Regions from separate parts of the Vibrio sp. E150_011 genome, predicted to be linked through region 3. Evidence: predicted binding sites of a transcription regulator. Region 3 holds the regulator's gene; each other region holds the start of a gene.

Region 1 (8,089 bases), on a different contig from region 3:
GTTTCGTTCCAAGCTCATCAACGGCATGCTAGAAAGAGGCTATGAACGTGATTTTGCGGAACGCTTATTTGAACAGATTTGTGGCTTTGGTGAGTACGGATTCCCTGAAAGCCACTCCGCCTCATTTGCCGTATTAGCGTATTGTTCTGCTTGGCTGAAATACTACTACCCTGAGGTCTTTTATACCTCCTTGCTCAATAGTTTACCGATGGGTTTCTACAGTGCTTCTCAACTACTACAAGACGCCAAGCGTCATGGTGTCAGCATTTTGCCGATATGCATCAACCATTCGCAATACCACCACTATTTAGTCGAAAACGTTCACCATCAAGACACCGTCTTGTCAATCCGCCTTGGCTTCACACAGATTAAGGGATTGAGCCAAGAAAGCGTAAAGAGAATTCTTCAACATCGTCCTAAAGAAGGATTCACTACACCAACACAAATTAAGCAATTGGGACTCAACAAGAAAGAGCTGGAACAATTGGCATCAGCGGACGCTTTACAATCGATTTCAGGCGATCGTTATTCGACACGCTGGGCCATGATGGACAATGCACATGATCTCCCGCTATTTCAATCGCTCCCTTACGAATCCAAAGCGCTTCCCAATACGCCAACAGAAATAGATAACGTTCTTGAAGATTTTTCATCGACAAACGTCTCATTACGACAACACCCAATTACGTTACTTGATAGAGCAGGTACGCTAGGCCGCTTTACACGTATGCAGGAACTGCATCAGCACGCTCATAAATCGATGGTCAATGTCGTTGGACTAGTGACGGGGAAGCAATCGCCTGGCACGGCTGCTGGGGTCACATTCATTACCTTGGAAGATGATACTGGCAATATTAATATTGTGGTTTGGAGCGCAACCGCGAAAGCACAAAAAAAGGCTTACTTAACGGCTAAGATTTTAAAAATAAGTGGGATTTTAGAAAGAGAGGGAAACGTCACACATATCATTGCCGGTAGGCTCACCGACATGACACATGAACTGTCCAAACTCACCATTCAATCGCGGCAGTTTCACTAGCCTTAAACTAGACTGGACGTAAACTAGAAACAATGAAAAAGGGAGCAAATGCTCCCTTTTCAATCCAAGCTATCACTACGCTTCAAGCATTGAATTATCGATCTATTTCAACTGCCGCTTCCGTACGTCTTTTCTTCCATTCCTTGAAGACCAGTAAACTTAAAGTCATGATGACTTTTGAAGTTAGCCAAATCATTCTGATGGAACAACCTTAGTCAGTAGTTTTATAATCTGCGGTACTTATCGTAATAGCACAATTCGTAATAGCACAATAAATACACAAGAATGATAACATGACATTAATTCATCCGTAACAAAGCAAATAGAGCAAAAAGTCTAAATTATAATATTTGACCCATCCGCTGCTGTACAACGTCGACTAACAGATCAGGCTGGAATTTCGAAATAAACCGGTCACAACCAACTTTCTCAACCATTGCGTCATTGAAGCTACCGCTAAGAGAAGTATTGAGCGTGATATACAACTGACTCATTCTCGGGTCGCTTCGAACTTCGTGAGTAAGTTTATATCCGTCCATTTCCGGCATTTCTGCATCCGTGATCATCATTAACAGTTCGGAGCAAACATCAATACCTTCGTCGCACCACTGTTTAAGTAATCTAAGGGCCATCGCGCCATCAAAACACTCGATAATTTCGACACCGAGTTGAGATAAAGTGCCTTTTACTTGGCTCCTAGCGGTTGATGAGTCATCAACAATTAATATTTTTTTCCCTGCAAGATGAGGTAAGAGGGCCTTATCCAGTGTCTCTTCTGAGATACTCACATCATAATCAATGATCTCAGCAAGTACTTTCTCGACATCAATAATTTCAACCAATTCGATTAATTGGTCTTGTTCAACTTTGGTGATCGCTGTGAGATAATTGGCACGTCCAACCGTACGAGGCGGTGGTTGAATTTCCGTCCAAGTTGTATTAACAATGTTTCGAACCTCACCGACAAGAAACCCCTGAACCGTACGATTATATTCAGTAATAATAAGATTATGGTCCCCCCCTTCCGCAGGTCTAGGAAAACCCACAGCTCGACGAAGGTCAATAACTGGCACAGAGACACCACGTAGTGATGCCACACCACAGATGCTAGGGTGAGAGCCGGGAAGTTGAGTAAGCACAGGAAGCTTAATCACTTCCTTTACCTTGAATACATTTATAGCAAAAGTCTGACGGCTGTTCAGGTTGAACAATAAAAGTTCTAACCTGTTTTCTCCCACCAATTGCGTTCTTTGATCAACTGAACTTAATACGCTCGACATGAGACTTCCTTGGCAAAACACATACGAAGATTCTTATCTCATGTAATCGGCACCATGGACAAGAAGTTTAGCGACGAAAGGTAGAAAACTATGATGCATCGCAAAGACGGTAAAGTGGTTAGCCTTCAATGACTTTCATAAGTAGTACACCGTCATAAAGCGCTTGTTTGACAAGTGCAGCTCCAGGCATGGTAGCTTGTTTATAAAAACGAGATTCCACTATTTTGAGATTCTTAGTGTAAGCAGGAAGGCTTTGCTGCTCAATACAGCGCTGAATCGCAGGATACAAGATGTCTTTAGCTTGGTTAATCACGCCACCAATTAATATTTTTTCAGGATTAAACAGGTTGATCACAATAGCAATCGCCGATCCGAGGTGATCGCCTAATTTTTCAATAACATTAACCGCTAAAGGGTCACCATTTGCGGCCGCTTCACAGATTGCTTCAACACTCACATCTTCATCATCATTTAACGCCTCAACCAAACTCGACGCTTCTCCATTGGCAATTCTTTGTATCACTTCACGGCGAATAGCTTGAGAACTTGCCACCGTTTCCAGGCATCCTTTGTTGCCGCAATGGCATTCCATTCCATTACGATCAACCTGAATATGTCCCAGCTCACCAATATTACCATGTCTTCCTTGCAGCACCCGGCCATCGAGAATAATCCCTGCGCCAACACCATGGTGAATAGAAATTAGAACCGAGTTATCACAGTCTTGAGAGTGACCGAAGAGATTTTCAGCTAACGCCCAAGCACGCGTATCGTTGGCTACGAAGACAGGCAATCCTGTAGCGTTAAATATCTCAGAGCCAATCGGAAAGTTAGCAACGTTATAATGCGGCATCTGCAAAACAACGCCTTGCTCAGTGTTCACTAATCCCGGGAGCGTCAACGCGATACTGGTAACCCTATCGAGTTGATCGTTATAAGTTTCAAAAAACTCCTCGATCTCATACAGAAGGCGTGCAGCGACATCTTCTTGATCAACTTCATGAATTTCTATTTTGGTATCGATAAGCACATCCCCTCCTAACTCATGAAGAGCTATCGAGAGGTACCCACGTCCGAGACGCATCGATAAAAATTGCCAACCTTGATTATTGGTCTGTAAACCAACAGCAGGGCGACCACGACTGATCGCTTCCTGAACCACGGTTTCATGAATGAGGTGTGCAGCGATAAGTTCTCGCGTAATTTTCGTAATACTTGCCGGCGCTAAACCGCTTAGCTTCGACAAATCGATACGCGAAATAGGCCCATATTGGTCTATTAATTTATACACACGACCAGCATTGACCTGCTTGATATGGTCGATATGCCCAGGTTGAGCCATGTACATCTTGCACTCCAAAAAACAACAACCTAGCAATTTTTTTACTTTGCGAAGTAATTGTGAAGTAGTTTAATGAATCGCCGTGACAAACATCACGCATATAGGGTGAACTTTGGGGTGCAAGTCATGTTACACGCCATCATTGGGACTAGAAACATGAAAGTTTACTACATTTCACAAGGTCAAAACGAGGAGAGTTGCAATTGATGAACCACTTTTTTTACTTCGATTAATAAGCGCAATGCACGCCTAGTATTATATTCGATCATCACTGAATAAATCAGAGGCTTTCTTACCTTTAGTCACACCTTGATACTGCTCAATAAATCGAAAACCCGCTTTTAAACCCAGCTGATAATCATGCAAAATATCATCTTTATCACTCATTAGCGACGATGTTTTTAACGGTTGACTTGGTGCAATCTGAACAATAAAGCAGTCATCCGGTGGAAGTGACAAGAACGTGTTGGTAAGTGAATAAGTTTGATAGTGCACCATCAACATATCAGCCAAGCCTGCATCAAATTTTTCACCAAAGAGATGACTTAACCGATAAATATCAGCGCCACCAAACAACCAGCGCCCACCATTGATCATATTTAGATGCTGAGAATGTTTCTGAGCCACTGCTTTACTCAATTGAAGATCAAAAAAACCATTCCAATCTTTAGACCACTGCTCAAGTTTATCCTGCCATTGAAGTTGCACACTGTTTAAAGACTCGCGAAACCAAGCGGGTGACTCAGTAATGCGCTCTTCGTCTACGATAATCGGTTCAACGCCACTATCACTTTCCTCTGTTCGAATCACAACGATCATTCGGTTTTCTTGCCGCCATGCCTCTTGCACTGGGATCGATGCCGATACTCCCCCATCAATAAACTCTTGTCCATTAATCGCCACAGTGCCTTCAAAGAGATTAGGGATAGCGCTCGTTGCCATCATGACGGAATACCAGTCTTGCTTCAGCATAGGCAAATAATGGTCTTTAAGCGTAGAGGCATCGGTGACCGCGGCATAAGCACGCCGCTCACCAATGACTCTGCGTCCCATATCAATATCGAGTTTGTAGGGATACTCACATAACTGATCGAGTGCCCACTCCAAATTGAGAGACTGCTTTTTCCGAATGAAACTAAATACATTAAAAAATTTTGGATCCGTAGTCAGATCCAGAAGAAATGATCGGCCTAATCCAGGTTGACGAGACAGGTATGCACACAAGTTTAAGGCACCTGCGGAAGTACCATAAAATTCATCAAAGGGATCAAAATTAGACAATAAAAAAGAGTCGAGCACCCCTGAGGTAAAGATCCCACGCTGTCCACCACCTTGCGCAACCAGCGCTGTTTTTCCTGCTACATATTGGGCAAGACGCGCGACATCGCAAGCAGCATGGGTATCCGTTACCACACCGGTATTCTTCATCGTTATAATTAAGCGGCCAGAATTGCAGTAAAACCAAAGGCAAAAATAATGCCTAATGCGACCGTAACAATCCCCAGCGCCATTTTCATATCAAATTCCATACAACCTCCAGAATGTAACATTACATTTACTATTGTGACACACTATGGCATTGCAGAAATAACAACTTCAAAATTATGATGTTAGTGTCACACTATGTTTAAACGTTAGTACAATTTGATTCATACAGCTAGCCAATCAAGCTCCAATAGCAGCAACGGTAAGGACATGTCATGGTATCGCTCATTCTGCAATCATTTCGGTTTATTTTTGTTTTAATTCTTCCTTATCCTGTATTTGCTAGTGTCATTTTAACTCCGTTTATTGGAGCCAGTGTTGGGGGGACCGCTGAGGACGAAAATAACAATAAATATGATATATCAGCTTCAACACACCTCGCTTTAGCGATCGAATTTCCGGTAAAAAATGGTCGAATGGGACTATTTTATTCTCACCAAAATTCGTCACTTGATACCCTAAATCTTGAGACAACAATACAATACCTTCAATTTCAGAGTAGCGCTGAATACCTTGTTGCAAACAAAACCATCACTTATATCGGCGCCGGGATCGGCGCCTCTCATATATCAGCACAATGGACTCGCTCTCAAACAGGTTTTGCAGCCAGTATTTACGGTGGCGTGGAATATCAACTCACTCAGCGTTTATTTATCAATGGACAAGCACGCTGGCAAGGCACTGTTGTCGACAACGAAACGGTATCCGTATGCAACTTACCGACAACAGAGACCAGCTGCCTCATCGGTTTCAATACCCAGTGGATGAACCAATTCCAAACAAATATTGGCATTTCAGCAAAATTTTAGTGCCAACCTCTATCCACGACTTCCTCCCGGAATTTATATTGGTGAGTAGCACATTATTTAGTGACTCCATCTAAAAAACCTAAAAGTTGTTTAGACTAACTTTAAACTCTACCTCATCACTTATAATTGCAACACACCTCACATTAAGTTAATTAAACCATAAATTAGATAAAAATTAGTGTTTACCGCCAAGCAGCAAGTAAACCTACCCAGACGTAATCTATTGCTAATCAACTATAAGATGGGTAACCTTATTTTAATGCATAGTCGAAAGTTTCAGTATTGACCACTGGTGGTTTAATAATTCAGGTGGAATCGGCGTGCTTTACAACTTAAAACAGAATTAAAAACCATAAATTTCACATTACACAATCGAACATTATGCTTACCAAGTAAATAGTCATTCAATTATTGGTATAGCACTCTATTCATTGAATAGCATTTTATATCGCAGACAATGTATAAAAGGAGTTAACTATGAAGCGCGAACAATGGGGATCTCGAGCTGGATTCATTCTAGCCGCAGTAGGATCAGCAATCGGACTTGGTAACATCTGGCGATTCCCTTACATGGCTTATGAGAATGGCGGCGGAGCTTTCTTTATTCCTTATCTATTCGCCATGATTACCGCTGGTATCCCTTTCATGATTCTTGAATTCAGTATGGGACAAAAATATCGCGGTTCAGCGCCTAAAACACTGAGTAAAATAAATTCTAAATTTGAATGGCTTGGTTGGTTTCAGGTAGGGGTAGCGGCCACAATCGCTGTCTATTATGTCGCGGTAATCGGTTGGGCTATCTCTTATTTCGGCATGTCATTCACCCAAAGCTGGGGCACAGACACTAATGCATTTTTCTTCAGCGAATACCTACAACTTGGTGACAATTCACCGACTAGTCTAGGGTCGATTCAGTGGAAAATCGCCGGAGCGATGCTTCTTGCTTGGGGTATCACCTATTCAGCCATTGCCGGTGGTGTAAAAGCAGGTATAGAACGCGCAGCAAAAATCATGATGCCTGTGCTATTTGTCATGGTTTTGCTACTTATCGGACGCATGGTATTCCTTCCAGGTGCTCTTAACGGAATCAACTATCTATTCGAACCTGATTTCTCCAAGATATTAGATATGAAAGTGTGGGCGGCAGCTTACGGTCAGATCTTTTTCACTCTAAGTATTGGTTTCGCTATCATGCTAGCTTACTCAAGCTACCTACCTGAGAAATCGGATATTACCAATAACGCCTTCATGACCGTATTGATTAACTGTGGTTTTTCAATTCTTGCCGGTATTATGATTTTCTCTGTTCTGGGTTACATGGCTCAGGAACAAGGCAAACCCCTTACCGAAGTCGTCACAGCGGGCGTAGGTTTAGCATTTGTAACGCTGCCAGCGGCAATCAACTTGCTGCCAGCGCCTTACATTTTGGGACCACTATTTTTCTTCGCACTTGTGATTGCAGGTCTAAGCTCACACATTTCCATTATGGAAGCAGTGACTTCAGCCGTGATTGATAAGCTGAACTGGACACGTAAGAAAGCCGCGACCATTATTTGCGGATCGGGTCTAGTGATTTCGATGGCGTTCGCGACTAATGGCGGTTTACTCTTGCTTGATCTTGTCGACCACTTCGCCAACAACGTCGGTATCGTCGTCAGTTGCTTCATTGAGATTATTCTGATGGCTTGGTTGCTAAAAATTGCTGATGTGCGTGATTACGTCAATAAAGTGTCTGATTTCACTATCGGCGCTTGGTTCGATATCTGCTTACGCTTTATCACACCGATTATCCTCGCGATTATCGTCGCCACTAAATTCCAAACACTGATCACAGAAGGCTATGGCGGTTACGCTCAGTTTGATTTGATGCTGCTAGGCTGGGGACTAATGGGTCTACTCGTCGTCGTTGGTGTTGCGATAAATATAACAAGTAAAAAGGACGCTTAATATGACAACAAGTGCGATTATAATGATGGTTTTGGGTTTAGGCATTACATGGGGCGGCGCGTCTTACTGTATCAAAAAAGCCATGGACAAGAACCACAAGTAAAAACGACTAAAATAGAAAAAGCCAGCATTTGATGCTGGCTTTTTTATTGGGACTAATTCGTCAGAAAAAGTGAGGTGCTTAAAA
Region 2 (8,089 bases), on a different contig from region 3:
CGCACTGTCAATCGCATCATCGATAGCGCTTTCAATCGACTTACGGCGAGTCAGAGAAACGCCTAGTCGGCGTCGACCATCAATATCAGGCTTACCAAATAAACGAACTTGTGTTTGAGGCATTGAAACCGCCTCAGATACACCGGTAAAACGAATGTTATCTGATGTGCCTTGCCCAAGAATTACTGCAGAAGCCGATGGGCCATACTGTGCGATGTGATTGATAGGCATGCCTGTGAATGCGCGCACATGAAGTGCAAACTCTGACATTTCTTGTGAAATGAGCGTCACTAAGCCAGTGTCATGTGGGCGAGGAGAGACTTCGTTAAAAATGACTTTATCTCCCTTTACAAATAATTCAACACCAAACAAACCATAACCACCAAGCGCATTAACCACTTGTTCAGCGGTATATTCAGCGGCTTTAGTCGCGTTTTCAGACATCACTTGTGGTTGCCACGATTCACGATAATCACCATCTTCTTGACGGTGCCCAATAGGCGCACAAAAAGACACACCGTCCACGGCACGGACAGTGAGTAGAGTGATCTCATAATCAAAATCGATGAAACCTTCTACGATGACACGTCCTGCACCAGTGCGTCCACCTTCTTGGGCATACGTCCAGGCGTTATCGATATCGTCTTGATTTTTAATGATACTTTGGCCTTTGCCTGAAGAACTCATTACGGGTTTTACGACGCAAGGGATACCAACGTATTCTACGGCGCTTACGAAGTCTTCGTAGCTGTCGGCAAAGCGATAAGGAGAGGTATTAAGGCCGAGCTCTTCCGCGGCAAGTCGACGAATACCTTCGCGGTTCATCGTCAACTTGGTGGCGTTTGCCGTTGGCACAACATTTAGCCCTTGAGCTTCAAGTTCCACCAGCTTTTCTGTGGCGATAGCTTCAATTTCTGGGACGACAAAATCAGGTTTTTCTTTTGTGATGATCGCTTCAAGTGCATCACCGTCTAGCATGTCGAGTACATAGCTGCGATGAGCAACTTGCATGGCTGGTGCGTTAGGATATCGATCGCACGCAATGACCTCTAATCCGAGACGCTGACATTCAATAGCGACTTCTTTACCAAGCTCGCCTGAGCCCAGTAATAACACTCGGGTAGCATTTTCATTCGTTGCGGTACCAAACATATTAGATCCTTGTGTATAAATCAGGAAAATTCCGGTGAATAATACTGATTTATACAGAAAAAGCAATCGTTTGCGCGCGTGTTTTATGCCGTAATTAAGAGAATCACTTTGAGTTGGGAAGGCAGACGTGCTTCAGCTTGGAAGCACGTTATTTATTGCTTAAATAGTAGCGTATTCGACCTGAATGTCTGGATTAATGGCTTCTAGCGTAGCTTGAGTGTCTGCTAGGTGGCTAATTTTGCCGTCAGCCATCTCAACCAAAGCAACGAGACTAATATCATTCAACGATTGTTTCGCCAATAATAGCTGAGCAAGTGCAACCTGTAGCGGCGGTAAACTAGGGTTAAACGCCGCATTTTCGGCATAAGCACCTTGAAATAAACGACCATCGTTCATCTTGATAGCAACGCCGCTAAGATTATTAGTATAAGGTGCATGGCTACGGTTCAATGCGTCAACGGCTTGCTTCATTAACAGACTGACATTGCTAATATCTTTACCGTGAGAAAGAGGCGTCATTAAACCATCAGTGATCCCTAAGTCCCCAGGACCAAATGCTTCAGGTAAGTATTGCTGTAATGTCATTTCGTCGCGTTCAGGCAACTGAACGACGAGCTGTTGGGCGGTGGTCAATTCATTCATAAATTGGCGGCAGTGCCCACAAGGACTGAAGTTAATGGTGATGTCTTTGACGCCTTGCTCACCTTTCATCCAAGCGTGACTTATCGCCGATTGCTCTGCGTGAACCGTTTGACCGAGCTGAGCACCAAGGAACTCCATATTGGCACCAAAATAGAGCTTACCAGACGTACCTCGAACAATTGCACCAACAAAGAACTCAGAAATAGGGGCATAGGAATATGCCGCTGCAAAAGGGAGCAACGCCAGGCGCAGCTCATTATCGGCAAGCCCTGAAAGAGAAAGCAGCGTTTCAAATTGGCTAGGGCTAAGCGTCGCATCGAATTGTTCATGGGTGACAATAGGTTCTAAGTACTGCTTAATGATTGCTGGCGCTTCATTGAGTACAGAGTCAAAACGATCTGTCATTCGTGTTCCCTTTATTTTCTATAAGTGTTTTTATTTATTCTATGTAACTTTATTATCACTTATATCGATCTGTGTCACAATTAATGGTGCAACAATGATTCATTTTGCATAATTAGAGTGATATCACGCAATGCTCGTTTGTTGGTGCATCAAGATGCGCAGCAACGATCTAGCAAGATACCTAGCTCAACCAGAACAGTAAGTGAGCCAAAATCGTAATTGCGCTCAGATAGTGACGTAATCACCATACTCGCTTAGCCCAAAACGTGATTTAACCAGAGAGCGAAGGCAAAAAACGAAGGTGCTAACACTGAGGTTATTATCCCACAAATAACCAAGGCCAATGAACTAAAAGCGGCATCTCTTGGATCTTTTTCGGCGCATGTTGCGGTTCCAAGTGCGTGGGAAACGGTGCCCATAGTCAGTCCTTTTGCAATCGGGTGTGTGACGCCGAGCAATTGATATAAAGGGTAAGCCAAGATCGCACCAAATAAGCCGACCAATAAAACAAGTATAGCGGCGATCGCAGGCTCACCACCTAAATGACTTGAGACTTCCATTGCGATTGGTGTAGTAACGGATTTACCTAATAAGCTCGCGACTAATTGCATGTCAGCACCTAGCCAAACCGCAATAACGGACGCGGTAAACATAGAGCCTACACTGCCTACCCCACAAGCTAAGATAATGATGCGCCAATTTGCGCGAATTTGTGGCAGTTGTTCATACAAAGGGTAGGCTAGGGCAACCACGGCTGGTTGCAATAGATAACTTATCCATTCGTTGTCTTGATAGTAAGTGTCGAAGGGCACATTAAAAATTAGCAATGTTGGAATAAGGATGGCGATACTTATCAATAATGGGTTGAACAGCGGGTTTTTGACTTTTTGTCCAATAAATCGAGCGATAAAGAACACGATAATTGTCGCGAATATCCACATTATTTATTCCCCTTTTTAAGAAATCTGTCTAAAAATACAGATAGACAAACGAGGACGATCATGGTGCCGCCGACTGCACTTGCAAGGATTGGAAGTGCATTATCGATAAGCGTATCGAAATGGTTCATTAACCCCACGCTAACGGGAACAAACAAAAGGATCATATAGCGTATAAAAGCGTGCGCACCCGGTTGAACGGCTTTGACGGGAAGAATCCCCGTCGCCATTAATGTAAAGAGTAACAGCATGCCGAAAACACTGCCCGGGATAGAGACATCGAGCAGGCTTTGGATCGTATTACCGGCAAACAAAGCGGCAAAAATTAAGGCAAAAGATAAGATGTAGTGAAGCACAGTTTTTATCATGACATTCTCTTCGACGGCGCTGGGCAAACAACAAATCACGTTATGCCCAATTTGAAAGTGGAAATGAATGAGTTGTAAAGGCTAACGTAAACGCTTTGGTAGCAATTGTTTTCCCTTCAGACTCATGTTTAGCAAGAAGGGAAGGACGCTCAAGACGTTAATTTTTCAACGTAGCGGTACACCGATTTCAATACGGTGAGTTTCTTCTCATCAGATTCGTTTTCCATCACCAGATTTTCTAGGTTGAACATATATTTTTCAATCCGGCTCTCGAAAAATTCTCGACAGTGGCCGGCCCACTTTTGTTGCTCGGTTTCATCAAGCGTCCAAGGATAATGTCGAGCACGATACCTAAACAGTAAAGGTTCAATTCTTGTATCACTAAAGCTGATGTCTAGCGCTGAAAGGTTGTTAGGGTCGGTCTCAAGAATGATATCCATCGCTGCGCGATCGGACGGCGAGAAAAACTGGCTATAAAGCTGAGTATCAACGTCGTTATCATTATCAAATTCGCGTTCGATATTGTACAAGCCAATCAATTTTTCTCGAATCTCAGGGTTCTTTTTGAGCAGAGCCAAGTTTGCTAAGCATTGTTGGCGGTCGATGCCGATTGCTTCTGCGTTGTCTGCGGTCAGTGTTTTAGCTGGGGCTAAGATTGGACATTTATTTAAATGGATTAATTTCAGTGGTACTGGAAGTTCATCTGGGGCAAGGTCGTCCCGTTTCGTGTAGAGGCGAGTATGTAACTCTTCTACTGTTAAATCTAAGATAGGTTGTGGATCTTTTGCTAAATCAGCCACAATAACAGCGTTTTGATTGGTTGGGTGCCAAGCAATAGGCACAACCCAACTGGTGTATTGACACTCGCGTCCAAGCATACCTGAGACATGCATAAGCGGAGTCATGTTAACAATATCAACCAGTTCGTTTAGTTTACGTTTCTGGCGCATCGAGTAAAAATAATCAAACAGTTTTGGCTGCGCCGCTTTCACTTTTTTGGCGAGTTCAATGGTTGCGATGACGTCAGCCATTGCGTCATGAGCATTTGCATGTTCAATGCCGTTAGCGATGGAAAGGTGCTCTAGCTTAAAACTGGTAAAGCCGTCCGCATTCTCTGGCCACTCAATCCCTTGCGGGCGCAGTGCATGACAGGTTCTCATCAAATCCAATAAATCCCAGCGTGAATTGCCGTTCTTCCAGCTCCACGCGTAAGGATCGATAAAGTTGCGGTAGCAGGTATAACGTGTGACTTCATCATCGAAGCGAATGCTGTTGTAGCCCAGGTTCGTCGTATTTGGTGTCGCCAACTCTTGATGGATCTTTTTGATGAACTCAGGTTCAGGTAATCCCTTTTCAATGCAGATTTGCGGTGTTATACCGGTGATCAACGCTGCTTCTGGAGAGGGGAGATAATCAGAAGGGGGTTGACAGTAAATGACTAAGGGTTCGCCTATAATGTTGAAATCCATATCGGTTCTAACACCAGCGAATTGACATGGACGGTCTTTAGCAGGGCTAATGCCCCATGTTTCATAATCAAAAAAGAAATAAGAGGGTTCGTGTTGAGACATGGGGTCTTTCCTTTGTTCCTATCAGGATGCGCGTTAGAGCACAGATATAGGGATACGACTGATTTAACTATTAGACCACTGCGTTAGGTTTAAGGCAAACGCCAAAAGCCCTATTCTAAGGTGATGACTAAATGCTTGAATAAATGGGTGAGTAGTTGTGTGAATAATCATCAGATTCTCACTCTTCGCCGCTTCACACGTTAAATGCGATGCGTTATGGTTAAGTGGATTTGAGGCATCCTCCCATCATGAACCTCAGTTAAGGAACTAACGTGTATCAACTTTATTACTATCCTAATAACGCGTCTCTAGCGCCTCATTTTATTTTGCATCACTTGGATGTGCCGTATGAATTAATTCTCGTCGATAGAGATAACCAGCATCATAAATCGGCAGATTACCTGAGATTAAACCCCGCAGGTCGTATTCCCACCCTTGTCGATGATGGGCAACCGATTTTCGAGAGCCCAGCAATTTGTGTACATTTAGCCGAAAAATATCCATCAAAAACCTTACTACCTAAAGTTGGGGATACTGAGCGACCATTGTTTTTTCAATGGATGATGTTTTTAACGAACACCTTACAAGCTGAATTGATGGTGCGGTATTACCCTCATAGACACACCGTGGATTCTAGCGCGATCGCCAGCATTATTGCTGCACAAGATATGAGGATTGGAGAAGCCTTAACCATCATCGATGAGCAACTCAGTAAAGGTCAGTATTTACTTGGTGATCAGCTTTCAGCTTGTGACTTTTTCTTGTTTATGCTCTCTGAGTGGGCCTTAACGATTTCTCCGTCTCCAATGCAATATCGCTATCTAGGGCAATACCTAGAAAGATTATCTTGGCACCCAACCATCGCGGCTGTTTGTGGAATTGAAGGGATTAGCCTTATACCGTTTCGGTTGTCTGAGTGATGGCCACTATTTATTTACATGCGAATGGTTTTTTATTTACATGTGAATAATCTGTTTATGTACGAGCGATTCGTCTTCTGATTTAACTGAGAATAGACTTTGCAAGCGTTGCGCTATCGCAAAACGGATGAGTAATGATTCGGCTTAGCGTTTAAAATTTAATTGCGACACATAAATGTTAATTACATGTAACTCATATGTCATATAGTCAGCGCATTATCACTTTCATATATTATTAGTAGCCTTACCCAAAAGGCTTAACCGGTAGAAGAAAGGAAGTTCTGTGAAGCTATTTAATCATGACCATGATCAACGCCCTCTTAAGCACGAGCCTGAATTTAACAAGTTTGTTGACGCTGCTGCAGCAAATGAAGCATTGCTCCAATCACGTCGCTCTTTCCTCAAAGCAACGGGTGCGGCCGGCACGGTTGGTTTCTTTGCTGCGAGTCCTGTCAACAGCGCTATCGCCAATACCATGGCGAAAGACTCACCCTTGCTGGGTTTTGACGCTATTCCTATTTCTACTTCTGATTCGGTTAAGGTTGCAGAGGGCTACCAAGCCGATGTGTTGATATCATGGGGCGATCCTCTTTTCAGCAATGCGCCGGGCTTTAAGCAATCCAATAACTCAAAAGCGCAAGAAAGGCAATTTGGTGATAACAATGACGGCATGACCTTTTTCTTACTTTCAGATGAAAGAGCGGTGTTAGTCGTTAATAATGAATACACCAATAATGAATATTTGTATGAGCATCAAGGTAAAAATATTTCTGCAGATGATGTGCGTAAAGCACAAGCGGCGCATGGTGTTTCAGTCGTTGAACTGTTAAAAATAAATGGACAATGGCAAGTAAATATTGAAGGTCGCCTAAACCGTCGAATAACCGCATTTTCCGAGATGGAAATGACGGGCGTCGCTGCGGGTCACACATTGTTAAAAACATCGGATGACAAATCGGGTAAAACCATCATGGGCACATTTAATAATTGTGCAAATGGTGAGACGCCATGGGGCACCTATTTAACATGTGAAGAAAACTTTAACGGCTATTTTGCCAACACCTCAGGGGCAGCTCTTTCGGAATCGTATGACCGTTATGGACTGGCAGACCAAGATAGGGGTTACGAGTGGTATAAGCATGACTCGCGTTTCGATATGGCCAAGGAGCCTAACGAACCCCATCGCCATGGGTGGGTTGTTGAGATTGATCCGATGAACCCAAATTCGACACCAAAGAAACGCAGTGCTCTCGGTCGATTTAAGCACGAGAATGCGGCACTAATGGTGAATGACGATGGTCATGTTGTTGTTTACTTAGGGGATGACGAACGCGGCGAGCACCTTTACAAATTTGTGTCCAAAAATAAATTTGTCAAAGGCGCGGACAGTAACCGAGATTTGTTAGAGGAAGGCACCTTGTATGTCGCTAAATTTGTTGGCGAAGAAGGTGAGTTGGCGGGACAAGGTCAATGGATTGAATTGACCTGGGGCAAAAATGGTTTAACGCCTGAGAATGGTTTCGCAGACCCTGCCTCGGTCATGATTTTTGCTCGAATGGCCGCAACGCAAGTCGGTGCAACCACCATGGATCGTCCTGAATGGGTAGCCGTACACCCAGATAAGCAATCGGTATTTTGTACGCTCACGAATAACAAATATCGTGGTGTAAAAGAGAATCAACCGTTAAATGCGGTTAGCCCACGAGAAAAAAATCCTTACGGACATATAGTTCGTTGGCGACCAACGGAAGGAAATCACACCGCTGAATCTTTCGAGTGGGATATCTATGTGTTAGCCGGTAACCCTGATGTACATGAGTCTGGCTTGATGGCTGGTTCTGATAACATCAACCAAGACAACATGTTTAATAGCCCCGACGGTATCGGATTTGACCGTGCAGGACGACTATGGATTCAAACTGACGGTAAATACTCAAACAAGGGGGATTTCGCTGGAATGGGCAACAATCAGATGTTGTGTGGTGATCCTAAAACGGGAGAAATTCGCCGATTCCTAACCGGGCCAATAGCCTGTGAGATTACCGGTTTAACGTTGTCACCGGATAATAAAACCATGTTCGTTGGGGTTCAAC
Region 3 (8,089 bases):
TAAGCCGGTCTTTGTCCTCTTTCATGGACTAGAAGGCTGCTTTAATAGCCCGTATGCCAATGGGTTGATGCACGCCTTCGCAAAACAAGGCTGGCTCGCGGTTATGATGCACTTTAGAGGATGTGGTCCCAATCTAAACCGTCTGGCTCGGGCCTATCATTCTGGTGAAATCGGGGATGCAAGACACTTCATTGAGCTTTTGGATCATCGCTACCCAAATGCCAAAAAGGTAGCCGTAGGCATATCCCTTGGGGGCAATATGTTGACTAACTATCTCGCCCATTATAAGACAGATACCAAGCTCGATAGTGCGACGATTGTTTCTGCCCCCTTAGACCTCGCAGCGTGCTCTAGCCGTATTGAACAAGGTTTTTCCAAACTATATCGACGCTACCTACTCTCTTCGATGAAGAAAAATGCATTATTAAAAACTCACCTACTCAGCGAGGCATTAGGGTTAACCGCCGCTCGAATAAAAGAAATGAAAAGGCTTTATGAATTTGATGATTTAATTACCGCGCCACTTCACGGCTTTAAGGACGCTGATGACTATTACCAACGATGTTCTGCACTACCACGCTTGAACGATATCGTCATCCCTACGCAGTTTATCCACGCTAAAGACGACCCATTTATGAATCATGAGGTGATTCCTGATTATGAGCTGACCCCTCATCTAAGCTATCGTTTACTCGAACAAGGTGGGCACGTCGGCTTTTTATCTGGAAGCTGGCGCAAACCCGTTTTCTGGCTTGAAGAAGTATTGCCAAGTTATTATCGACACCTTGCTGAATAACTCCTGTCGGGCTCATCTCTGATATACTCTCACCATCATAGAAGAGAGAGGTATTTATGATTATCCCATGGCAGCAGATCGCATCGGAAACACTCGATAATTTGATTCAAGAATTTGTATTGCGTGAAGGCACCGATTACGGTGAAAGCGAATACACTCTAGCCGATAAACTTGCACATGTACGAAGCCAACTAGAATCGGGAGAAGCCGTCATTGTCTTTTCTGAATTACACGAAACGGTCGACATCAAGATGCGTAACTCGTTGTAAATATCTCGCCTTTGGCTATGAGGTGCTATAGTAAGCCTCTGCTTATCAGTAAATAGTTGATGGTAGCTATACGTTTACCGTTAACTACATATTTACCGTTAACGATACGTTTGCCGTCAATTATAGATTGAATCGCTCATGATAAGCTCGTGCCCAGATTAAGATAAACCATACATAAACAACATTTCCCAGCTTATCGGGATATGAATACTAAAAATACACAGGAAGTGTTATGTCAGCGAAACACCCTATCATCGCGGTGACAGGCTCCTCAGGAGCTGGAACAACGACAACATCAGAAGCATTTCGCAAGATGTTCAACATGATGAACATCAGACCTGCGTTTATCGAAGGCGATAGCTTCCATCGCTTTACTCGCCCAGAGATGGATGTCGAGATCCGCAAAGCAAAAGAACAGGGTAAGCACATCAGTTACTTTGGCCCTCAAGCCAATGACTTTCCTGCACTTGAAACCTTTTTTAAAAACTACGGACAAAATGGCGTCGGCCAATTTCGTCGCTATCTACATACATTCGACGAAGCGGTCCCATACAATCAAATGCCGGGCACCTTCACGCCTTGGCAAGACTTACCCCAAAACTCTGACGTATTATTTTATGAAGGGTTACATGGTGGTGTTGTTGATGGTGCCATTAATGCCGCTCAGCACGTTGACCTCTTGATTGGCATGGTTCCAATCGTCAACCTGGAGTGGATCCAAAAATTTGTTCGCGATACACGTGACCGTGGACACTCTCGAGAAGCAGTGACCGATTCCATAGTACGGTCAATGGACGACTATCTCAGCTACATCACACCACAATTTTCGCGTACTCATATCAACTTCCAACGCGTCCCCACCGTTGATACGTCGAACCCACTTAATGCGAAGGGAATCCCAAGTCTCGATGAGAGTTTCGTCGTCATTCGCTTAAGGGGCATTAAGAATGTCGATTACCCATATCTACTCTCAATGATTGACGGTTCCTTTATGTCACGTCATAACACCATCGTCGTACCGGGCGGGAAAATGAGTTTTGCGATGGAATTAATTGTCCGTCCTATACTACAGCAGCTAATAGAAACAGGGAAAATAGGTTAGTTTTTTGCGCCTAAACTTAGATGATTTTTTATACCGTGATCATGTGCACAGTTTTGTATAGGAAAATGGTCTGATGACACGATTAAAATCAAGAAAGTCCGCGCAAAAAAGGATACTATTTCTTTGAAACAGAAGATCGCTTGCGCCATCTTCAAAGTGCTTTTATGCTAGTGAGTCTCAACACAATGGACTTGCTATAATATATGGAAAGCAGCAAGCATACCCTGCAGAGGAAGTAAGAAATATGGTTCTAGGTAAACCTCAAACCGACCCAACGCTAGAGTGGTTCCTTTCACATTGTCATATTCACAAGTACCCTTCAAAAAGCACGCTAATCCATGCGGGCGAGAAGGCTGAAACACTTTACTACATCGTAAAAGGTTCAGTAGCAGTACTTATCAAAGATGAAGAAGGCAAAGAGATGATCTTGTCTTACCTTAACCAAGGTGACTTCATCGGTGAACTAGGCCTATTTGAAGAAGACCAAGAACGTACAGCGTGGGTTCGAGCTAAATCACCTTGTGAAGTGGCTGAGATTTCTTTCAAGAAATTCCGTCAACTTATCCAAGTTAACCCAGATATTCTCATGCGCTTATCTTCTCAGATGGCAAGTCGCCTACAAGTGACAAGCCAGAAAGTTGGTGACCTTGCGTTCCTTGACGTAACTGGTCGTATTGCTCAGACGCTACTTAACCTAGCAAAACAACCTGACGCAATGACGCACCCTGACGGCATGCAAATCAAAATTACTCGTCAAGAAATCGGCCAGATCGTTGGTTGTTCTCGTGAAACAGTAGGACGTATTCTTAAAATGCTGGAAGAGCAGAACCTTATCTCTGCTCATGGTAAGACTATTGTGGTCTACGGCACGCGTTAATATCTAACGTTACTAATAATTAAAAAGCCACCGCAAGGTGGCTTTTTTTATGGCGAAAGGGTGAGTCTATTTATTGATGGGTACTCTCAAAAATTTTATCCGCAGACGCTGCCACAAACCCTTGATAGTAGCAGTTATTATTCATTTTATAGCGCTTAGCAAACTCATAAAAACCTCCAGGTACACGCTTCTCTTCGCCTAAAAACGACACCAATACTTTGTCAGCCATGGTCGATGATTGCTCCAGTAACACCTCAGGTGATCCCTTGACCTCACCACCTGATTCATTGATCTCAAAACCAGCCTGGCGCAAATAATGATTCACAGCCACGACGTCTTCAAATCGCTGCAACTGATTCACACTCACGGTAAAGTGATTTGCACCATAACCATGAGCGGCAAGCCAAGAGGCATACTCACTTTCTTGCGCCAGTGTTTGATAATCTTCGCAGCTCAACGTCCACAGACGCCCACCAAACAGAAAATCTGCCGACGATACGGCCTCACTATCAACTTGATCCACCAGCTTGGTCACAATGGCCTGTAGCTCGGGTGAGCACTGCTCCACACACAGTTCGCTAATAAAAACCTTAGGTAACGTGTTGTCTGCATGCTCTAAATGAATGGCTGACAGCTTTTTAGCTTTGAATTCATACTCGCCTCCTTGCTGGTAACCAAGCTCAAGAAAAGGCTTGGCCAATGTCTCAATACCAACAGGGTCAAGATTAAAGGTGCGCAAGGCAATGTGATCATTAATCAGTGCTTCTTGCTCCTTCAGCAACCCCTGAATTTTCGCGGCGGATGGACACAGGCGCGTCGTATAATCTTGCCACAGTTGCTCAAATAACCATTCAACTTTCATATGTTGCTCCTTAGAGATCGAGTCCTGGGCTTAACGTCGCTGGAAGAATCGTTTCGTCTCCCTCCATCGATGCCATCGGATAGGCACAATAGTCTGCGGCATAGAAAGCACTCGGCCTCAGGTTACCGGATGCACCAGGGCCACCAAATGGTGCATCACCGCTCGCGCCCGTCAACTGACGGTTACGATTCACAATACCAGCACGGATATGGTCAACAAAATACAACCACTCGTCGTCATTGGTTGAGATAAGTCCTGCGGATAAACCAAAACGGGTATCATTGGCAAGTTCAACCGCTTGATCTAGCGTTTCATAGCGTACAAGCTGCAACAACGGGCCAAAATATTCTTCATCAGGTAATACATCAATTGTGGTCGCATCAATCAACCCTGGCGTCACAAATGCCGCCTGTCGCTGCTGTGACTCAACCAAACTCTTGCCGCCTAAGGCTTGCAGTGCGGACTGAGCCTGTATGATGTGTTGTGCTGCCTGTATGGATATTTGTGGTCCCATGAAGGGTGCCGGATCGGCAAACGGCTCATCGATACGTATTTTTGCTATCGCGGCGACCAGGGCTTCAACAAGTTGGTCACCTTTATCGCCAAAGGGAACATACAATCGGCGGGCGCACGTACAACGTTGCCCTGCACTGATATAAGCAGACTGAATGATGGTGTAGATCGTTGCATCAAGATCGCCATACGCCTCACTGACAACTAATGGGTTGTTGCCCCCCATCTCTAGCGCCAGCATTTTATCAGGCTGACCGGCAAATTGACGATGTAGGACATGGCCAGTATTCGCACTGCCAGTAAACAACACGCCATCAATACCTTTGGCATCAGCTAAAGCAATGCCGGTTTCTTTACCGCCTTGCACTAGGTTAATAACCCCTTCTGGCAACCCTGCTTCCTGCCAAATCCGCATGGCAAGCTCACCCACTAGTGGCGTTTGTTCAGAAGGCTTAAAGACAACCGTGTTCCCTGCCAGCAACGCTGGAACAATATGGCCATTGGGCAGGTGCCCTGGGAAGTTATAAGGCCCAAATACTGCCATAACACCAAGAGGGCGATGACGAAGGACTATTTGGTTCCCCGCCGCTTCTCGCTGTGAGCGACCAGTACGCTCGTGATAGGCTCGAATGGAAATCGCAATCTTACCGGCCATCGCGCCCGCTTCCGTTCGAGTTTCCCACAACGGTTTCCCCGTTTCTTTAGCAATCGCTATAGCAATCTCTTCACTGCGCGCTTTTAGCTTTTCGGCAAAGGCTAATACAATGGCTTCACGCGCTTCAAACGAGGTTTTTTTCCAAGAGATAAACGCCTGTCTTGCGGCACTAACCGCGGACTCAACCTGCGCCGGTGTGGCTGATTGTCCCTGCCAAACCACCTCATTATTGTAAGGTGACAATGAATGAAATTGTTCACCAAGTCCTGCTACCCACTGTCCTGCGATCCATTGAGTCATCGAGAATTCCTTAACATATAAAAATGGTTGGAGCATTGTCTTCAACGCCACGAAAAATAACCAAACGTGGCGGGATAAACATCAAGAGCCTGTTACTGAGCGAGCATACGTACCATATCACCTTCAGAAAGGTTCAAGGCCTCGGCCACGCTTGGAGCTAACAAGACACGCTGGCTTTCTGCGTCATAAGCGGCTTTCGCGGCTGTTGCTCTAAAGTGTTCAAATGACGTATTTGCAATAAGATAATCTTGTGAACTGGCGTGCTCTGAGATCGATACCTTGGCTCGGAATGAATTCCTAATCGCTTGGATATTTTGTAGATCGCACTCCACGGTCGGGCCAGCATCAAAAATATCCACATAGTTTCGACAGGTGAAGCCTTCTCTCTCGAGCAACTTCAACGCGGGTTTGGTATTGTCATGCACCTGACCGATCACCGCTTGCGCTTCTTTACTCAACAAATTGACGTAAATCGGCAACTTAGGCATAAGATCGGCAATGAAACCCTTCTTACCAATGCCCGTCAGGTAATCTGCCATGGTGAATTCAATCGAGAAGAAATGCTCTTGTAACCACTTCCAAAATGGTGAATTACCTTCAGCATCTGATACGCCTCGCATCTCTGCAAAAATCGTTTTAGAGAAGCGCTGCGGGTGCTCTGCCAGCATCAGAAATCGTGACTTAGACATTAAGCGACCATTAAGGCCAACACGATAATCAGGCCTTAGGAACAAGGTGCAAATTTCACTGCATCCGGTGTAGTTATTGCCAAAGGTGAGCAGCTTAACGGTGTTGTTAACGCCCAGTTTGGGAGAGGAGTGAACCACAGTACTAATGTGGTAAGAGTAAAACGGCACATCCCAACCAATCGCACCTTCTATACCGGTGGTACCAGCAACCTCACCGGTTTCACTGTCGACACCAACCATCAGATAACCTTCATCGGTTGGCGAGGTAACATCGGTCTTACTGAAGCTGTATTCAGAGTGAGTAATTCGATTGGAAAGCAGCTCTTCATTTACTGGAAGAGACGTGAAGCCGTGACCAGATTCTACCGCGCACGTGTGCAAGGCGTCATAATCAGACATCGTAATAGGACGAACAACAAGCATCAATAATCCCTCCGACGCAAACTCTCCTGGTACATCCACAGCCAAGAGAGGGTTTCAAACGAGTAGCACACCAACGTACTTTTACATTAAAGTACTGATCGCTTTATCTAGTTTCGCTAGACCCGATTCCACTTCTTCTTTGGTAATCACAAGTGATGGCGTAAAACGAACCACGTTGACACCAGCAACCAAAACCATTAAGCCTTGAGCGCCAGCGGCGACAAGAACATCACGAGCGCGCCCTTGCCACTGTTCGTTAAGCGCAGCGCCAAGCAACAAGCCTTTGCCGCGAATCTCAGAAAAAATATCGTATTTATCATTGATAGCATTAAGCCCATCGCGGAACCAAGCCTCGCGCTCAGCAACGCCGGCAAGGACTTCCGGAGAAGAAACCACATCAACCACGGCTTCCGCGACGGCACAAGCCAATGGGTTACCCCCGTAGGTTGAACCATGCGTGCCCACTTTCATATGCGCCGCCAATTCCTTTGTGGTCAGCATGGCACCAATTGGGAAGCCACCGCCAAGAGATTTTGCCGTACTGAGGATATCTGGGGTTATACCCAAACCTTGATATGCATAGAACTGACCCGTACGGCCGTTTCCGGTTTGGACTTCATCAAAAATTAGTAGCGCGTTGTACTTGTCACAAAGCTCTCGAACCGCTTGTACAAACTCAGGCTCTGGCGAAATAATGCCACCTTCACCTTGCAAAGGCTCCATCATAATCGCACAAGTTTTATCCGACATCGCCGCTTCAAGTGCTGCTATGTCGTTATAAGGGATATGGCTAATGTCACCCGGCTTAGGACCAAACCCATCCGAATAAGCCGCTTGACCACCCACTGTCACCGTAAAGAAAGTACGGCCATGAAACCCTTGATTAAATGCAATGATTTCAGACTTTTCTGGCCCATGAACCTCGCTAGCCCAACGACGAGCAAGCTTGAGTGCGGCTTCATTAGCTTCAGCGCCAGAGTTCGCAAAAAAGACTCGTTCCGCAAAGCTGACTTCCGTCAGTTTTTTCGCCAAACGCAAAGCAGGCTCATTCGTCATCACATTACTGAGATGCCATATTTTGTTCGCCTGTTCTGTTATCGCATTCACCATGGCAGGATGACAATGCCCTAAACAGCTCACGGCGATACCACCAGCAAAATCAATATACTCATTACCTTGCTGATCCCAAACGCGTGCGCCCTCGCCCTTAACTGGGATCATTTCCATTGGGTTGTAACAAGGTACCATCACCTCATCAAACCATTTGCGGGATACTGTTTTTTCCATTGTCATAACACGTTCCTTTTAATTACTGCACACGAGGAAAGGGGGATATTCGCACAAAGATGACATCAAGCATCAGCATCGCACCGCGAGTGGTTGCCATACCGTTAGTGGTGCCTTATCGCTATACGCTTTAGATGAATTTACATTGCATAGAATGAATCTTCATAGACTTAAGATAAGCCTTTATAAGTTTAGGACGAACCTTCACACTTTCTACTGATGAAAAAATTTCTCACCATCCCTCATTGATGCAGCATTGTATTTACAATTATTTAACCATTACAATAGCAGAAAATGCTTTTCGATCATCAGTCTG
Region 4 (8,089 bases), on a different contig from region 3:
TAATGCTGTTTGTTCTTTCATCGCTCTCTCCGAAGGACATCATTACCTTCAAAACGGTAGGGTTATTAATAGATATAAGGAGTAAAAGCCAAGGCTCGAGGCCTTGGCTTAGGTTGCTTAACGAGTTACTGCTTCAAGCTTCCAAATATTGTTGACGTAGTCGCGTATTGAACGGTCTGACGTAAACTTGCCCACCAAGGCAGTATTTAGAATGGCTTTCTTCGCCCAACCCGCTTGATCTTGATACTGCTTGCCCATGTCTTCATGTGCTTGCACGTAAGAGGCAAAATCAGCCAAACATAGATAAGGGTCACCACCATCTAGCAAGCTATCGTAGGTTGCACGAAGTAAACCTGGTTTACCTGGCGTAAATTCTTCGCCTAGCAGTAAATCCAAAGATGCTTTTAGTAGCGGGTCCGCGTTGTAGTAGTCGTAAGGGTTGTAGCCCTGAGCTTTCACTTCTTGAACGCCATCAACATCTAGGCCAAAGATGTAGATATTTTCGTCACCTACTTCTTCACGAATCTCAACGTTTGCACCGTCCATCGTACCGATAGTCAACGCGCCGTTAAGCGCCATTTTCATGTTACCCGTACCTGATGCTTCTTTACCTGCTAGCGAGATTTGCTGAGATACGTCCGCCGCAGGGATGATGATCTCAGCCATGCTCACGCGGTAATCAGGAATGAAGACCACTTTCAGCTTGTTGCCGATACGAGGGTCGTTGTTGATCTTCTCTGCAATCTTGTTCACTGCGAAGATGATCTCTTTCGCTAGGTGGTAGCCCGGCGCCGCTTTTGCTGCAAAGAAACAAACACGTGGCTCACACTCAAAACCAGGTTCGTTAAGAATACGGTGGTAGAGAGAGAGAATGTGTAGCAAGTCTAAGTGCTGACGCTTGTATTCGTGTAGACGTTTAATTTGAACGTCAAAGATCGCGTTAGTATCCAGCTCGATTCCCATGTTCTCTTGAACCCAATCAGCGAGACGCTGTTTGTTTTCTTTCTTAACCGCCATGAACTCTTTTTGGAATTTTGCATCGGTTGCAAACTGAGCAATACCTTCTAGCTGCTCTAGTTTCGCCGGCCACTCTGCACCGATCTTGTCAGTAATGAGTTTCGATAGACCAGGGTTACAGAACTTCAACCAACGACGTGGCGTGATGCCGTTTGTAACGTTAGTCAGTTTACCTGGGAAGATTTCGTTGAACTCTGGGAACAAGTCTTTCTTAACCAGTTGAGAGTGAAGTGCGGCTACACCGTTCACTTTGTAAGAACCAATCACACATAGGTTTGCCATGCGAACCATACGGTGGAAACCTTCTTGAATGATAGAAAGCTTCGCTTGCTTCTCACCATCACCCGGCCACATCTTGCGAACTTCTTGCATGAAGCGGTGGTTAATTTCAAAGATGATTTCCATGTGACGAGGAAGCAGACGGCTGATAAGAGATTCAGACCATGTCTCCAATGCTTCTGGAAGTAGTGTGTGGTTCGTGTATGCGAATGTGTGGGCACTGATTTCCCACGCTTGGTCCCAAGTTAGGCCTTTCTCATCAATTAGGATGCGCATTAATTCAGGAATGGCGATCGTTGGGTGCGTATCGTTAAGCTGAATCGTTTCCTGCTTAGGAAGATCCGCTAGTGCAAAACCAGCCGCTTCATGACGACGTAGAATATCGCGAACCGACGCCGCTGAGTGGAAATACTGCTGCATTAGACGCAGAGTCTTACCTTTTTCGTGGTTGTCGTTCGGGTATAGAACCTTCGTGATGTTACCAGCATCGATTAGCGAGTGCTGTGCTTCGAAGTAATCGCCGTTGTTGAAGCTTGCTAGTGAGAAAGGTGCAATGGCCTGACATTCCCAAAGGCGCAGCGGGTAAACGGTGCTTGACTCGTAACCGACAATTGGTAGATCCCACGGCATTGCTTTTACTTCCATGCCTGGAACCCAAGTACGTACTTCTTTACCGTCAACGTATTCAACATCTACATGGCCGTAAAAACCAATCTGTTGTGCCAGTTCTGGACGTGCTACTTCCCACGGATAACCTTCAACACCGCGCCATGCGTCAGGTGCTTCTTTTTGACGACCATCTTGGAAAGATTGCTTAAAGAGACCGTATTCGTAGTGAAGACCGTAGCCTACTGTTGGGTATTCTTGAGCGGCACAAGAATCCATGAAACAAGCCGCAAGACGACCAAGGCCACCGTTACCCAATGAAGGATCACGTTCTTCTTCAAGCAGATCCGTTAGGTTGTGACCTAACTCTTTCATAGCTTGAGTGATTTGTTCATACAGGCCCATGCTGATCAAGTTGTTACCTGTCAGGCGGCCAATTAGGAATTCAAGAGATAGGTAGTTAACGCTTTTCGCGTTCTTGATGCGGTCGTCCGCTTCCGTTGCAAGTAAGTCAAAAGTGGTAAGCTCTGCCAGCGCGCGCCCCATTGCCAAATACCATTGGCGCTCGGTCGCGGTTTCTACTGTCGTCGCATAAGTCGCAGAAAGATGCTTTTTAACACTGTCTTGGAAAGAAGCTTTGTTGAATTTTTTCTGTTGCGCAGGTTTCATTAAGAAATCTCACTTTAAGTTTTATCCATCTGTCACATATCGTGCATGGTGACGTCTCCATAAACATCCTCCTACTTCCGACTCCTTGGAGGATGAGTGACGAGGGCGTAGAGGGCGTACTCCCCTTCAGAGAGTGATCAATATCCCATTTCAATTGGGCTTTGGCTTTTATCCGGTGATAACGATCACGCCAGCGTCACAATCACTGTAATCGCTAACTAAGACTGTACGGTTAAATAGGTGCATATCGAATTCGAAATTTGAGTCTGAGATCACAATTGAATTAAAAAATTCACCTAATCGGACGGTTTTTTTGTATACATGACGCCCAAGCAGTACGACCAGCACACAACTATTCGTGATAATGATCACAAATTCGTGGCGTAGTTGGCGTGTTGTTTGTTTTTAAAGCAAAATCTAGCCGTTGATCAAACACTGTAGAGCTAGACCTCGCCTAACATCAAAAAGGCAACTTTAAAGTCGTAGAATTCGTGTCTTTTTCCTCATCGAGGCCGCTCAGTATTAGCGAAGACACTAACTATAAAAATGATAGGAAATATCTATGTGGATTCCTTCAAAATTAACTCGCCCAGGACGCTTGCATAACGCTATCGTCCGTCCACGAGTTTTGGACCTACTTTCACAGGCCCCTTTTTACAAGCTTGTACTTTTTCGCTCCCCTGCTGGATATGGTAAAACCACCATGGCCGCACAATGGTTGTCTGACAAACCTCACGTCGGCTGGTACAGCGTCGATGAAAGTGATAACGACTCATTCCGCTTCGTCAACTATCTCTTACAGGCGATTAATAAAGCTACGCACAATAGCTGTCCTAATGCTCAGAAACTCGCAGAACGCCGTCAATTCTCCTCTCTTCATTCTCTACTCGGAGAAGTATTCTCAGAACTGACGAGCTACCACCACGAATGCTACGTCGTACTCGATGATTACCACCTCATCACCGATGAAGACATCCATGAGGCCATGCGTTTTTTCCTTAAGCACATGCCCGATAACATTACATTGGTCGTGACAAGTCGTGGTAATCCGCCACTAGGGACTGCAAACCTGCGTGTGCGCGATTTAATGATTGAAATCGGCAATGAATTACTCGCGTTTGATACCGAGGAAACCACACGTTTCTTTAATCTGCGTCTCGCGGATGATATCGATGATGAGACCGCTGACTCTTTGCGAACTTACGTCGAAGGCTGGCCTTCTGCTTTGCAGCTGTTTGCCCTACAAGCTCAACATCAAAAGCGAACGTTAGCACAATCCGTCGAAACCATATCTCAGTTTAATCACGCTCACCTTTGGGACTACTTGATCGAAGAAGTGTTTGATTTACTAGATAAAGATACGCGTAATTTCTTAATGCAATGTTCCGTTTTAGATCACTTCAATGACGATCTGGTCACGGCATTAACCAAACGAAATGACGCGCTCAGCATGATTGAATCTTTAAATCGTTTTGGTCTATTTATCTATCCGCTTGAAGGCGAAAACAATTGGTTTCGCTTCCATAACTTGTTTGCTGAGTTCTTGTCGCATGAACGTAAAGCCAGAATTCCGCAGCAAGAATTGGATCTTCACCTCGCCGCGGCAAAAGCTTGGTTAGAACAAAGCGTTCCCCATCAAGCGCTCAGGCATGCAAGATTAGCCGCGAATAGCGAACTCACCGTGACCATCCTCAACGAGTTTGGTTGGAAAATGTTTAACCAAGGAGAGCTTGCTACGCTGGAGGAGGCCATTCAAATCCTAACGGATGATCAACTCTACAGTCATCCGAGGTTGTGTATGCTGCAAGCATGGTTAGCACAAAGCCAGCATCGCTATAACGAAGTCGGTGAGCTGATTGCTAAATCCGATAGCGAGATGGCATTACGCAAGGTAGAGCGTTCTCAAAAAGAAGATGGGGAATTCAACGCGCTGCGTGCTCAGGTTGCCATTAATCAAAACTCACCAGAAAAAGCACTTGAGCTGGCTGAACTGGCGTTAGGTGAACTGGATCATTCGGTCTATCGCAGCCGTATTGTCGCCACCTCGGTCGTTGGTGAAGTCAACCACGTCACGGGCCAACTCAGTCGCGCACTGCCAATGATGCAGCAAACCGAAAAGCTAGCGCGTCAGTATCATGTTTACCACCAAGCGCTATGGGCACAGCTTCAGCAAAGTGAAATTTTAATTGCTCAAGGCTATGTTCAAGCGGCTTATGAGGTGCAAGAAAGTGCGTTTAGACTGATCGAAGAACAACAACTGCACCAAGTCCCAATGCACGAGTTCTTGCTTCGTGTCCGAGCGCAAATCTTATGGTGTTGGAACCGCTTAGATGAAGCGGAAGAGTGTGCGTACAAAGGGCTAGATATCCTAGGTAAGCATGAGCCAAGTAAGCATTTACACAGCTACTCAATGATCGCTCGCATTGCCATTGGTCGGGGTGAATTAGACAAGGCTTCAAAGACCATTGAGCAGATTCAACACCTGATGAAACAGTCAACCTACCACGTAGACTGGACAGCCAACGCATCGCTTTCTTTGCTACTGTATTGGCAAGCAAGGGGCGACCAAGACGCGATTGAACAATGGCTAGAGACGGCGATCAGACCCGACAGCGCATGCAACCATTTCTTACAACTGCAATGGCGTAATATTGCTCGCGCTCAGATTTGCTTAAAGCAATTTGATGAAGCAAAAACCACGCTACAGTTTTTGGCGAAAGAAGCGGCGACCTATAACCTAGTCACTGACACGAATCGAAATCTCATTGTAGAAGCGATCTTATGGGTGCAACTTGGCGACGACGAAAGTGCCAAAGTACGCTTAAAAGAAGCACTTGTACTGACGAACCAAACTGGCATGATTGGTAACTTTTTGGTGGATGGTGCAACTATTGGTCATTTGCTTGAAAAACTCGCCTCACGCTCTGAACTTGGCGACCTTGAACGTCATCGCGCCCAGCTTCTGATGAAAGACATCAACACGACGCAACGCAGTCGTTCGGTGCATTTCAACGAGGAGTTTGTCGAGAAGCTCGTCAATCACCCCAACATACCGGAGTTAGTACGTACTAGCCCGCTAACCCAACGTGAATGGCAAGTTCTTGGATTAATCTACTCAGGATTCAGCAATGAACAGATTGCTCAAGAGCTGGATGTCGCTGGCACCACAATTAAGACGCATATCCGGAATTTGTACCAAAAACTCAATATTGCCAATCGCAAAGAAGCGATCAGTACCGCAGAAAATCTGCTGCAACTGATGGGGTATTAACACACCCCTCACATGCCTCGGGTGGTTCACTCGCTATTAAGCGGGATAGCCAATACAGCCCAAGCACGAGATTCGCTTTTTCATAAAAAAACGCCCAGCGGCTTACACCGTTTGGGCGTTTTTATTTATTCATATTTTACCTTTTTCGTACACCGTCTTCGCGGTGTAACCGGTTGCATTACAACAGAAAGTCATGATTTATCGCTCGATGAGAAATGCGATTGCTTTTCTTGGCGGTTAGACGTACATATGAGCAGATTTCATCATTGAGCGCTTAACGTGCGACAACAGCTTGAACCACTCTTCTTCATCATGACTCTCATCACGGTATTGCTGTTTAGCCATATCGTCGATGTCATTGGTTCGAAGCAAACAGCGCCCCATACCGTGGCAATAAGCCAACAAGGGACGCCGGATTTCACAATCGATACCTTGATATTACGTCACTCTAATTCTCGGGTTTTATCACAAAACGCTCAACCACCAGCCAAAGCTCGGCCTTCATGGTCATCGTTCATATTGACGCTTTCAGCGCTTCACGACCATGATCGTTTCACTCATTACGCCCCCTCTCGCTCCTTGACACTCAAAAACAACCGAATCGCTGGTTGGCAAGACAGCAACCTGCTATTTCGCTTTATTCACTCTCGCTGAACGCTTTCCATTCCCCACTAAGAACCCCCACCGTAATATTTACCGTTGGTATATGGAACCGCTATGTTTGAAACGATACAAGACGTCGTGATTGCCCTTTGGCATCAGGATTTTAATACGCTGCTGGCGCCAGAAAGCGCGATATTTATCTATATTTTGGTCACTTTTCTAATTGCCTTAGAAAGCAGCTTTTTACCCGCGGCGCCACTCCCCTGTGATAGCGTCGTTGTTCTCGTGGGCACCTTATCCGCTGTCGGAGTCCTCCACCCTTTTCTTGCCTTTCCGCTACTAATCATTGCCGCTGCAACAGGCAGCTGGTTAGCGTATTTACAAGGAAAGTGGCTTAATCGACTTCCTTGGGTTCGAGGTTGGCTCGCAAAAGTCCCCGAACGCAACATGCATACCGTTGACGCTCTACTTGGTCGCCATGGCTTAGTTGCATTGTTCAGTGCTCGCTTCATTCCGTGCGTGCGCTCTGTTGTCCCCATGATGATGGGGATGCGAACTCATGAAACGTCACGCTTTCATTACTTTTCTTGGCTTAGCGCTACCTTGTGGATTGCCCTGCTCGCGGGTTTCGGTTATTTACTGCCTTCGTTGCCAGAACCCATCAGCCGTTTCACAACCATGGGGCTAATGGCTGCACCTCTCATTACGCTAAGTGTCGCCGTTCTCAGTGTCATTACATGGCGGGTTCGTAAGGCCATCAGTGCAATAAAACGCGTCAAAAAAGAGCCTATTTCATGAATGGTCACTTCATGACATGTCTACTTGGTCATTAACAACGTCTCTGTACAAGGAGGAGATTTGACGATCTCTTTATCAAAGTATTCCATGCCAAAATACCTCGTCCCACAGATCGACAAGCCTATTTTGCTATCGATACTGTTACTTATGCTATTCAGCTCAATAACCATATGGAGTGCCAGTGGGTTTAGTGAATCAGTGATTAAAAATCATCTGATGCGCTGCGTCATCTCTGTGTTTTGTCTCGTTGTGATGTCAGCAATACCTGCGAAATTTTATCGTCGCGGTTCGCCCTACCTATACGTGCTGGCGGTGACGCTACTCATTGCCGTGATCTTAGTCGGCGATAGTACCAATGGCTCACAGCGATGGCTTGAAATTGGGGCATTTCGCTTCCAGCCATCAGAATTGATTAAGCTCGCAATTCCTATGATGATCGCTTGGTTAGTCCAAAAAGATGGCGAGCGTCCGACTATCACTAGAATATTTTACGCACTCGTACTAACGGCAATCCCTGCCGGGCTTATCTTCATTCAGCCTGATTTAGATGGCGCCATTTTCGGCGTTATTTATATGTTGTTCGTGTTGTACTTTGCGGGAATGAGTTGGACGATCATCGGCGGATTTGTTGGCCTCATAACCCTGCTAGTTCCGATGCTGTGGTTTTTTGTTATCGAGGCTTACCAAAAAAAACGTATCTTGCAGTTTCTTAATCCAGAGAGTGATCCGTTAGGTTCGGGCTATCAAATTATTCAATCCCATATTGCGATTGGATCGGGTGGCATGACAGGAAAAGGATGGGCCAATGCCACACAAAGTGCACTGGGGTTCATTCCCGAAAGTCAC

The links. The regulator CRP, encoded in region 3, controls carbon source genes, mostly activating them, when cyclic AMP is high. The targets are predictions, from matches to a motif close to TGTGANNNNNNTCACA.
Region 1: the regulator CRP is predicted to act here: its motif matches at 3,743-3,758, upstream of mlc (sugar metabolism global transcriptional regulator Mlc).
Region 2: the regulator CRP is predicted to act here: its motif matches at 2,312-2,327, upstream of cdd (cytidine deaminase).
Region 4: the regulator CRP is predicted to act here: its motif matches at 2,833-2,848, upstream of ACE1OE_RS02880 (glycogen/starch/alpha-glucan phosphorylase).

The regions. Positions count from the first base shown of each region.
Region 1 is NZ_JBHFOL010000002.1:293,727-301,815, reverse strand. Features, by position in the region: gene ACE1OE_RS04550 (error-prone DNA polymerase) at 1-1,039, shown strand, start outside; gene ACE1OE_RS04545 (chemotaxis protein CheV) at 1,381-2,319, opposite strand; gene mlc (sugar metabolism global transcriptional regulator Mlc) at 2,438-3,667, opposite strand; gene ACE1OE_RS04535 (patatin-like phospholipase family protein) at 3,917-5,089, opposite strand; gene cydH (cytochrome bd-I oxidase subunit CydH) at 5,098-5,190, opposite strand; gene ACE1OE_RS04525 (outer membrane protein) at 5,362-5,955, shown strand; gene ACE1OE_RS04520 (sodium-dependent transporter) at 6,433-7,902, shown strand; gene ACE1OE_RS04515 (MetS family NSS transporter small subunit) at 7,904-8,005, shown strand; gene ACE1OE_RS04510 (hypothetical protein) at 8,084-8,089, opposite strand, start outside.
Region 2 is NZ_JBHFOL010000009.1:100,510-108,598, forward strand. Features, by position in the region: gene purT (formate-dependent phosphoribosylglycinamide formyltransferase) at 1-1,152, opposite strand, end outside; gene cdd (cytidine deaminase) at 1,312-2,199, opposite strand; gene ACE1OE_RS14995 (CidB/LrgB family autolysis modulator) at 2,454-3,140, opposite strand; gene ACE1OE_RS15000 (CidA/LrgA family protein) at 3,140-3,505, opposite strand; gene sbcB (exodeoxyribonuclease I) at 3,655-5,076, opposite strand; gene ACE1OE_RS15010 (glutathione S-transferase family protein) at 5,349-5,996, shown strand; gene ACE1OE_RS15015 (PhoX family protein) at 6,280-8,089, shown strand, end outside.
Region 3 is NZ_JBHFOL010000011.1:46,779-54,867, forward strand. Features, by position in the region: gene ACE1OE_RS16295 (hydrolase) at 1-796, shown strand, start outside; gene ACE1OE_RS16300 (YheU family protein) at 853-1,065, shown strand; gene ACE1OE_RS16305 (phosphoribulokinase) at 1,298-2,167, shown strand; gene crp (cAMP-activated global transcriptional regulator CRP) at 2,412-3,044, shown strand; gene ACE1OE_RS16315 (2-oxoadipate dioxygenase/decarboxylase family protein) at 3,115-3,906, opposite strand; gene astD (succinylglutamate-semialdehyde dehydrogenase) at 3,917-5,374, opposite strand; gene astA (arginine N-succinyltransferase) at 5,467-6,486, opposite strand; gene ACE1OE_RS16330 (aspartate aminotransferase family protein) at 6,568-7,779, opposite strand.
Region 4 is NZ_JBHFOL010000001.1:696,522-704,610, forward strand. Features, by position in the region: gene malQ (4-alpha-glucanotransferase) at 1-21, opposite strand, end outside; gene ACE1OE_RS02880 (glycogen/starch/alpha-glucan phosphorylase) at 118-2,571, opposite strand; gene malT (HTH-type transcriptional regulator MalT) at 3,134-5,842, shown strand; gene ACE1OE_RS02890 (hypothetical protein) at 6,122-6,496, shown strand; gene ACE1OE_RS02895 (DedA family protein) at 6,560-7,243, shown strand; gene rodA (rod shape-determining protein RodA) at 7,331-8,089, shown strand, end outside.